Linked DNA regions of Methylorubrum populi. The protein of the gene in region 2 interacts with the protein of the main gene of each other region in a pairwise test. Links are inferred from orthologs where the notes say so. Each region holds a gene or a part of one and is shown on either strand. Other genes may lie near its edges. The genes, in order: MPPM_RS18730 and clpA.

Evidence for each region.
Region 1: the proteins of clpA (region 2) and MPPM_RS18730 interact in binary tests that used the Escherichia coli proteins (3 or more experiments, as listed by UniProt). The link is inferred for Methylorubrum populi from one-to-one orthologs.

The regions. Positions count from the first base shown.
Region 1 is NZ_AP014809.1:4,055,841-4,059,480, forward strand. The notes cover bases 292-3,622. They hold MPPM_RS18730 (hybrid sensor histidine kinase/response regulator), read right to left. Parts: upstream 3,228-3,622; coding sequence 492-3,227; downstream 292-491. Other genes in these bases: MPPM_RS18725 (HD-GYP domain-containing protein), read left to right, coding at 292-424; MPPM_RS18735 (TadE/TadG family type IV pilus assembly protein), read right to left, coding at 3,310-3,622. Outside these bases: more of MPPM_RS18725, read left to right, coding at 1-291; more of MPPM_RS18735, read right to left, coding at 3,623-3,640. UniProt on the Escherichia coli protein: Member of the two-component regulatory system UvrY/BarA involved in the regulation of carbon metabolism via the CsrA/CsrB regulatory system. Phosphorylates UvrY, probably via a four-step phosphorelay.
Region 2 is NZ_AP014809.1:5,616,645-5,620,036, reverse strand. What follows is about bases 225-3,307. They hold clpA (ATP-dependent Clp protease ATP-binding subunit ClpA), read right to left. Parts: upstream 2,974-3,307; coding sequence 475-2,973; downstream 225-474. Other genes in these bases: clpS (ATP-dependent Clp protease adapter ClpS), read right to left, coding at 2,996-3,307; MPPM_RS26160 (hypothetical protein), read right to left, coding at 225-339. Outside these bases: hemA (5-aminolevulinate synthase), read left to right, coding at 1-51; more of MPPM_RS26160, read right to left, coding at 67-224; more of clpS, read right to left, coding at 3,308-3,391. UniProt on the Escherichia coli protein: ATP-dependent specificity component of the ClpAP protease. It directs the protease to specific substrates. It has unfoldase activity. The primary function of the ClpA-ClpP complex appears to be the degradation of unfolded or abnormal proteins.

The DNA.
Region 1 (3,640 bases), 1.6 Mb from region 2 along the record:
CGCCATCCTGCTGAAGCCGGGCGCTCTCACGCCCGAGGAGCGCTGGGAGATGGAGAAGCACGCCGATCGGGGCCGGCGCATCCTGGGCGGCAGCGAATCGCCCGTCATGCGGCTCGCGGCCGAGATCGCGGGCAGCCACCACGAGCGCTGGGACGGGGCCGGCTACCCGCACGGCCTGAAGGGCGAGGCCATCCCCCAAGCCGGCCGCATCGTCGCGGTGGCCGACGTGTTCGACGCGCTGACGACCGAGCGGCCCTACAAGCAAGCCTGGTCGCCGGAGCGGGCCCGCGCCTTTCTGCAGGAGAACGCCGGCTCCCACTTCGACCCGAGCGTCGTCGAGGCATTCCTGAGCCGCTGGACCGCCGTCCAGGCCTTCCTCACCCTCGGCCGCGACGACACCGCCTCCGAGACGCAGGCCGCCTGAGCCGGCCTTCCCACGAGCGGCGGGGGCCGGACAACCGGACCGGCCCCGCTCGCCCCTCACGCAATCCTCAGCAGCGTTCGAGCGCGCCTTGCCCGCGAGCGGTCTCGTCCGGCCCCCTTTCGGCGCGCAGCCCGAGACGGAGATGAAGCGCGCTCACGGTGCGGGCGAGCAGATCGTCCAGGCCGGACGCCCCATCGGCGAGGCTGGCCAGGTTGCCGTCGCGGGCCGCCCGCTCGATCGCACCGGCGCGATCCTTCACCTGGGCCGCACCGATATTGGCGCTCATCGATTTGAGGCCGTGGGCGGCACGGGCCACGTCCGGGGCGTCGTCACGGGCGAGGGCGTCTTCGAGCGCCAGGAGCGCCTGAGGCGCCTGAGCGACGTAGAGGTGGAGAATGCGTTCCAGGAAATCCCGGTCGCCGAGTTCCTCCAGGTTGGCGATGGTCGGCTCGTCGAGCAGCGCCACCTCCGACATTGCCGGAATCGGCATCGATGGCGGCACGGCCTCCGCGGGATCGTCGCGGATCACGCCGGGCAGGTGCCGTGCCAGCAGCGCGCCGAGCTGCGCTAGGGTGAACGGCTTGGCGAGCAGGCCGTCCATGCCCGCCGCCTGCCAGGATTCGGCCCCGTCACCGACGACATGGGCGGTGAGCGCCACGATCGGCACCCGCTCCGCCCCGTCGCGCGCCTCCCGGGCGCGGATCGCGGCGGCCGCGCTGAAGCCGTCCAGCACCGGCATGCTTCCGTCCATCAGGACGAGATCGAAGCGGTTCGCGGCGGCGGCCTCCACCGCGGCTTGGCCGTCCTCGACGCAGACGATGTCGCGCACCCCGAAACGGCCGAGCGCTTCGGCCGCGACCTCGCGGTTGACGGCGCTGTCGTCGGCCAGGAGCACCCGTGCGCCGGCGAAGGAGGGCAGGGCGGCGGCCGGGCTCTCGTCCACCTCGGGAGCCTCGACGGCGAGGGGGGCGCCTTCGGCAAGGGCAGCCAGGAGCGGGCGCCATTCGGCCTGGGCGAGGGGACGGCGCAGCACGGCATCGGCCAGACCGTCTCTGACGAGACCGGGACCGGAGCCGTCGCCGATCGGCACCAGCGCGACGACCCGGCCCGCGCCCTCCGGGCGGCCGCTTTCCCGTAGCTCTGACGCCTCGAGGATCCAGTGGCCGTCGCCGGACGGCGCGGGTCGGAAACCGGCGGCCCGCAGATCGGCCGTCAGAGCGGCGCGCGTCGCCGCGCCGACCGCGCCGAAGCGGATCGCGGCGGGCACCGCGGAGGCACGGCGGACGGTCGGCCCGGCGCTCTCCGCCCCCTCGACCGGGATGCGCGCCCAGAACGTCGAGCCCTCGCCGAGGCGGCTCTCGACGCCGACGCGGCCGCCCATGGCGACGATCAGGCGCTCGGCGATCGACAGCCCCAGCCCGGTGCCGCCGAAGCGGCGGGCGATCGACTGGTCGGCCTGGGTGAAGGCGGTGAAGATCCCCGCCAGCCGGTCCTGCGGGATGCCGATGCCGGTGTCGGACACGGCGATGCGCAGGACCGGACCGGACGCCTCCCGCTCCATCGCCATCCGCACCAGGACGTGGCCGGCGGCAGTGAACTTCAGCGCGTTCGAGACGAAATTGCCGAGCACCTGCCCAAGCCGTACCGGATCGCCAAGGAGCGTGCGCGGCACGTCGCCATCGATCTGCGCCGCGAGGTCGAGCCCCGCGGACGCCGCGCGTTCGGCGAACAGGGTCACGACGGTGTCGGCGACGTCGCGCGGGCTCAAGGGGATGCGTTCCACCTCCAGGCGGCCGGCTTCCACCTTCGCGAAATCGAGGATGTCGTTGATGATGGCGAGCAGGGATTGGCCGGAACGGGCGATGACCCTGGCGTAGCGCTGCTGGCGCGGCGGCAGATCGGCCGAGGCCAGGAGTTCCGCCATCACCAGCATGCCGTTCATCGGCGTGCGGATCTCGTGGCTCATGGTCGCGAGAAAGACGGACTTGGCCGCGTTGGCCTCGTCGGCGGATTGCTTGGCCTCGATCAGGTCGTGGGTCCGCAGCCGGATCTCCTCCTCCAGGCCCGCATTGTAGCGCGCGATCGCCCGGTCGCGCTCGTTGACCGCCCGCAGAAGGTCGTTGAAGCTCTCGGCCAGCGCGCCGACCTCGCCGCTGCCGGCCTCCGCGCGCTTCGAGTAGTCGTGGCCGAGGCGCACCCCGTCCATGGTCCGGGCGAGTGCCGCCAGCGGTCGGGTGACGCTGCGCTGCAGCCCCATCGAGACGGCGAGCCCGAGCGCGAGGGCGAGCAGCCCGGCAAGCACCGCCGTGAGGCCGACCTCGGCGATGCGCTCGGCCAGGTCGCGGTTGTCCGAGACCAGGACGACGCGCCCGATCGGGCGGGCGTTCTCCAGGATCGGGACCGAGACGCGCAGGGTCCGCGTCGTCATGAGATCGAGGGGCGAGACCGAGCCCCGATCGAGGTCGATGTCGTCCGAGAGCCGCAGGCCGATGCCCTGCTCGGCGAGGATCTCGCCGTCGGCCCGCTCGACCGAGGCGTAGACCAGGGCCTGCCCGTGGGCGATCGCCCGCAGCGTGCTCAGCGCCGCCGCCTCATCGCCCTGCGCCGTCGCCTGCGCGGCGCTGGCGGCCAGGATCTGCGCGGTCATCCGCAGGGCTTCGCGCTTGGCGGCGGCGTAGCGCTCGACCTCGCGCCAGGTCGAGAGGCCGGTCAGGAGGAGGAGGGCGATCGCCACGGCGCTGGCCACGGCGAGCGCGAGCCGTCCGGACAGCGAGCGGATCGGGTTCGTGAACGGGCTGCGCACGGGATGTCTCTCGCGGGAAGGGTCTCGCACTGGAGCGGATCGGGGCTCCGGCACGGATCGCGAAGGCGACTGGCTGATAAGGCTACTGGCTGATGACGAGCCGCCCTGAGATCGGGCCGACACCTTTCGGGACCGGGACGCTCGAGCGGTTGTAATCCGCGTTAAGGTAGAGGTTCGGGCCCTCGTAGAGGTTGATCTGCTGGGCCACGACAACGGTGTAGGCGGAAAGGTCCGCCACCGGCCGCTTCGAGTCGATCACGAGACGGCCAGCGGGCAGATAGATGGTCCCGAGCATGGTTCGGGCGTTGTCGCTGATGATGCGGTAGATCCGCATCGGCTTGCTCGCGCCGAGCGGCGGGGGCGTCAGCGTGATCAGGTCGCCGAGAAGCGAATCGACGGCGAGCGCCGGATCG
Region 2 (3,392 bases):
CTGAGCACGATCTGGCGGCGGATCGGCCTGAGCAAGGCGGCGGCGGAGTAGGGAACGGCGCTCGGGCTACATCTTCTTCTCGAGCGCGGCCTTCACCTGCATGAGCTGATCCCACACCACGCCGGGGCTGGTGCCCATCGCTTCCAGCACGGCGTTCGCGCCCCAGAACAGACCGAACAGAATCACCGGCACCAGAATCCAGCCGAGGATCTCCTCGCCGCGGTGGCGAGCCTTGCGGCGACGGCGTCGTCTCTCGCGGGACGTCAGCGGCTTCGGCCGGGGCGAAACCGGCTGTGGCGCGACAGGCGTGAGGGGCTCCTCCTGCGCGTCGCTCGTCATGCTACCCCCATTGCTGGCCGATGCCGCGACCTCTCACAGAGCGCGGCGCCGTCCATATCCGGGAGGCGGCACGGGAACGCAACCCGCACCGGCCTCGAAGGCCGCTCACTCTTGCGCGTGAGCGGCCTCGTTCCGTCAGACCTTGAGCGGGACCTTCGGCACGGTGCGGACCGAGCCGCCGCCCGATGAGCCCCCACCGGACGGGCCGCCGTCACGCTTGGTCGCCTTCTTGCGCGGCGCCGAGCGTGGTTTGGAGCGCTTGCGCTTGGTGGCGTTGGTAACGTCCTTCTCCGGCTTCGGCGTGACCGGGCCGGCGGGGAACTCGAAGCCGAGCTCGCCCTTGCCCTTTCCGGTTTCACCCTTGCCGTCCTCACCCTCCGGCTTCTTCAGCACGACCTTGACCGCGCCGCCGTCCTTGAGACGGCCGAACAGCACCTCGTCGGCGAGCGGCGTCTTGATCGTGGACTGGATCAGACGGGCCATGGGCCGGGCGCCCATCGCATCGTCGTAGCCGTTCTCCACGAGCCAGTCGCGGGCCTCGTCCGAGAGCTCGATCGTGACGTTGCGGTCGGCCAGCTGCGCCTCGAGCTGGAGCACGAACTTGTCGACGACCTTGGCCACGACCTCTTTCGGCAGGTGGCCGAACGAGATGATCGCGTCGAGACGGTTGCGGAATTCCGGCGCGAACAGGCGGTTGATCGCCTCCACGTCGTCACCCGTGCGCTTCGACTGCGTGAAGCCGTAGGCCGACTTCGCCAGATCGGAGGCACCCGCGTTCGAGGTCATGATGATGATGACGTTGCGGAAATCGACCTGCTTGCCGTTGTGGTCGGTCAGCTTGCCGTGGTCCATGACCTGCAACAGGATGTTGAACAGGTCCGGATGCGCCTTCTCGATTTCGTCGAGCAGGAGCACGCAGTGCGGGTGCTGGTCGATCCCGTCGGTGAGCAGACCGCCCTGATCGAAGCCGACATAGCCGGGCGGCGCGCCGATGAGCCGCGAGACCGTGTGGCGCTCCATGTATTCCGACATGTCGAACCGCAGCATCTCGACGCCGAGCGAGGCGGCCAGCTGCTTGGCGGCCTCGGTCTTGCCGACGCCGGTCGGGCCGGCGAACAGGTAGGAGCCGATCGGCTTGTCGGGATCGCGCAGGCCGGCGCGGGCCAGCTTGATCGCCGAGGTCAGCGCCTCGATGGCGTTGGTCTGGCCGTAGACGACCCGCTTCAGGTTCTCGGTCAGGTTCTTGAGCACCACCGCGTCGTCCTTCGACACGGTCTTGGGCGGGATGCGCGCCATCGTGGCGATGGTGGTCTCGATTTCCTTGACGCCGATGGTGCGCTTGCGGCGCGCCTCCGGCACCAGCATCTGCGAGGCGCCGGTTTCGTCGATCACGTCGATCGCCTTGTCGGGCAGCTTGCGGTCGTTGATGTAGCGGGCTGACAGCTCCACCGCCGCCTTCACGGCATCGGTGGTGTATTTCAGCTTGTGGAACTCCTCGAAATAGGGCTTGAGGCCCTTGAGGATCTCGATCGTGTCCGGGATCGACGGCTCGTTGACGTCGATCTTCTGGAACCGGCGCACCAGGGCGCGATCCTTCTCGAAGTACTGGCGGTACTCCTTGTAGGTGGTCGAGCCGATGCAGCGCAGGGCGCCCGACGCCAGCGCGGGCTTCAGCAGGTTCGAGGCGTCCATCGCGCCGCCCGACGTGGCGCCCGCACCGATCACGGTGTGGATCTCGTCGATGAACATGATGGCGTTGGGATGCGCCTCGATCTCCTTCATCACCTGCTTGAGGCGCTCCTCGAAGTCGCCGCGGTAGCGGGTGCCGGCGAGCAGCGTGCCCATGTCGAGGGAGAAGACCGTCGCGTCGGCCAGTACCTCCGGCACCTCGTGCTGGATGATTTTCCGCGCGAGGCCCTCGGCGATCGCCGTCTTGCCGACGCCGGGGTCGCCCACCAGCAGCGGGTTGTTCTTCTGGCGGCGGCAGAGCACCTGGATCGTGCGCTCGACCTCGGAATGGCGGCCGATCAGCGGATCGATCTTGCCGTCGCGCGCCTTCTTGTTGAGGTTGACGCAGTAGGCCTCCAGCGCGTCGCCCTTCTTCTTCGGCCGCGCCTCGTTGTCCTCTCCGCCGGGGCGCTCTGAGGCACTCTCCTCCTCGGCACCGCGCACGGGCTTGGCCTCGGAGGCGCCCGGCCGCTTGGCGATGCCGTGGCTGATGTAGTTCACCGCGTCGTAGCGGGTCATGTCCTGCTCTTGCAGGAAGTAGGCGGCGTGGCTCTCGCGCTCGGCGAAGATCGCGACGAGCACGTTGGCGCCGGTGACCTCCTCGCGGCCCGACGACTGCACGTGGATTACCGCGCGCTGGATGACGCGCTGGAAGCCGGCGGTCGGCTTGGCGTCCTGGCGCCCGTCGCCCGTCAGGTTCGAGAGTTCGGTGTCGACATACTCGACGAGATTGCGGCGCAGCACGTCGATCTCGACGTTGCAGGCCCGCATCACGGCGGCGGCATCCTGGTCATCGACGAGCGCGAGCAGGAGATGTTCGAGGGTCGCGTATTCGTGGCGGCGCTCTCCGGCCAGGGCCAGGGCGCGGTGGAGGGCTTGCTCGAGGCTGCGTGAGAAGCTTGGCAATGCTCTGGCCTTCGCTGGATGCCTATTTCTTTTCCATAACGCACTGAAGCGGATGTTGGTGCTTGCGGGCGAAATCCATCACCTGCGTCACTTTCGTTTCCGCGACTTCGTAGGTGAACACGCCGCACTCCCCCACGCCATTGTGGTGGACGTGCATCATGATCTGGTAGGCGTCTTCGTGACTTTTGTTAAAGAAGCGCTCGACGACATGCACGACGAACTCCATCGGCGTGTAATCGTCGTTGAGCAGCAGCACGCGATACAGGCTCGGCCGTTTCGCCCGCGGCTTGGTGCGGGTGATGATCGCGGTGCCCGAACGATCGTCGTCGCCCGGATTGCGCGGGGTCGAAGCCGCACGCACCGGAACCCGCCCCCGATCCGCCTCCTGCACGTCGTTCTGGATCAGCTTGGAAGACATC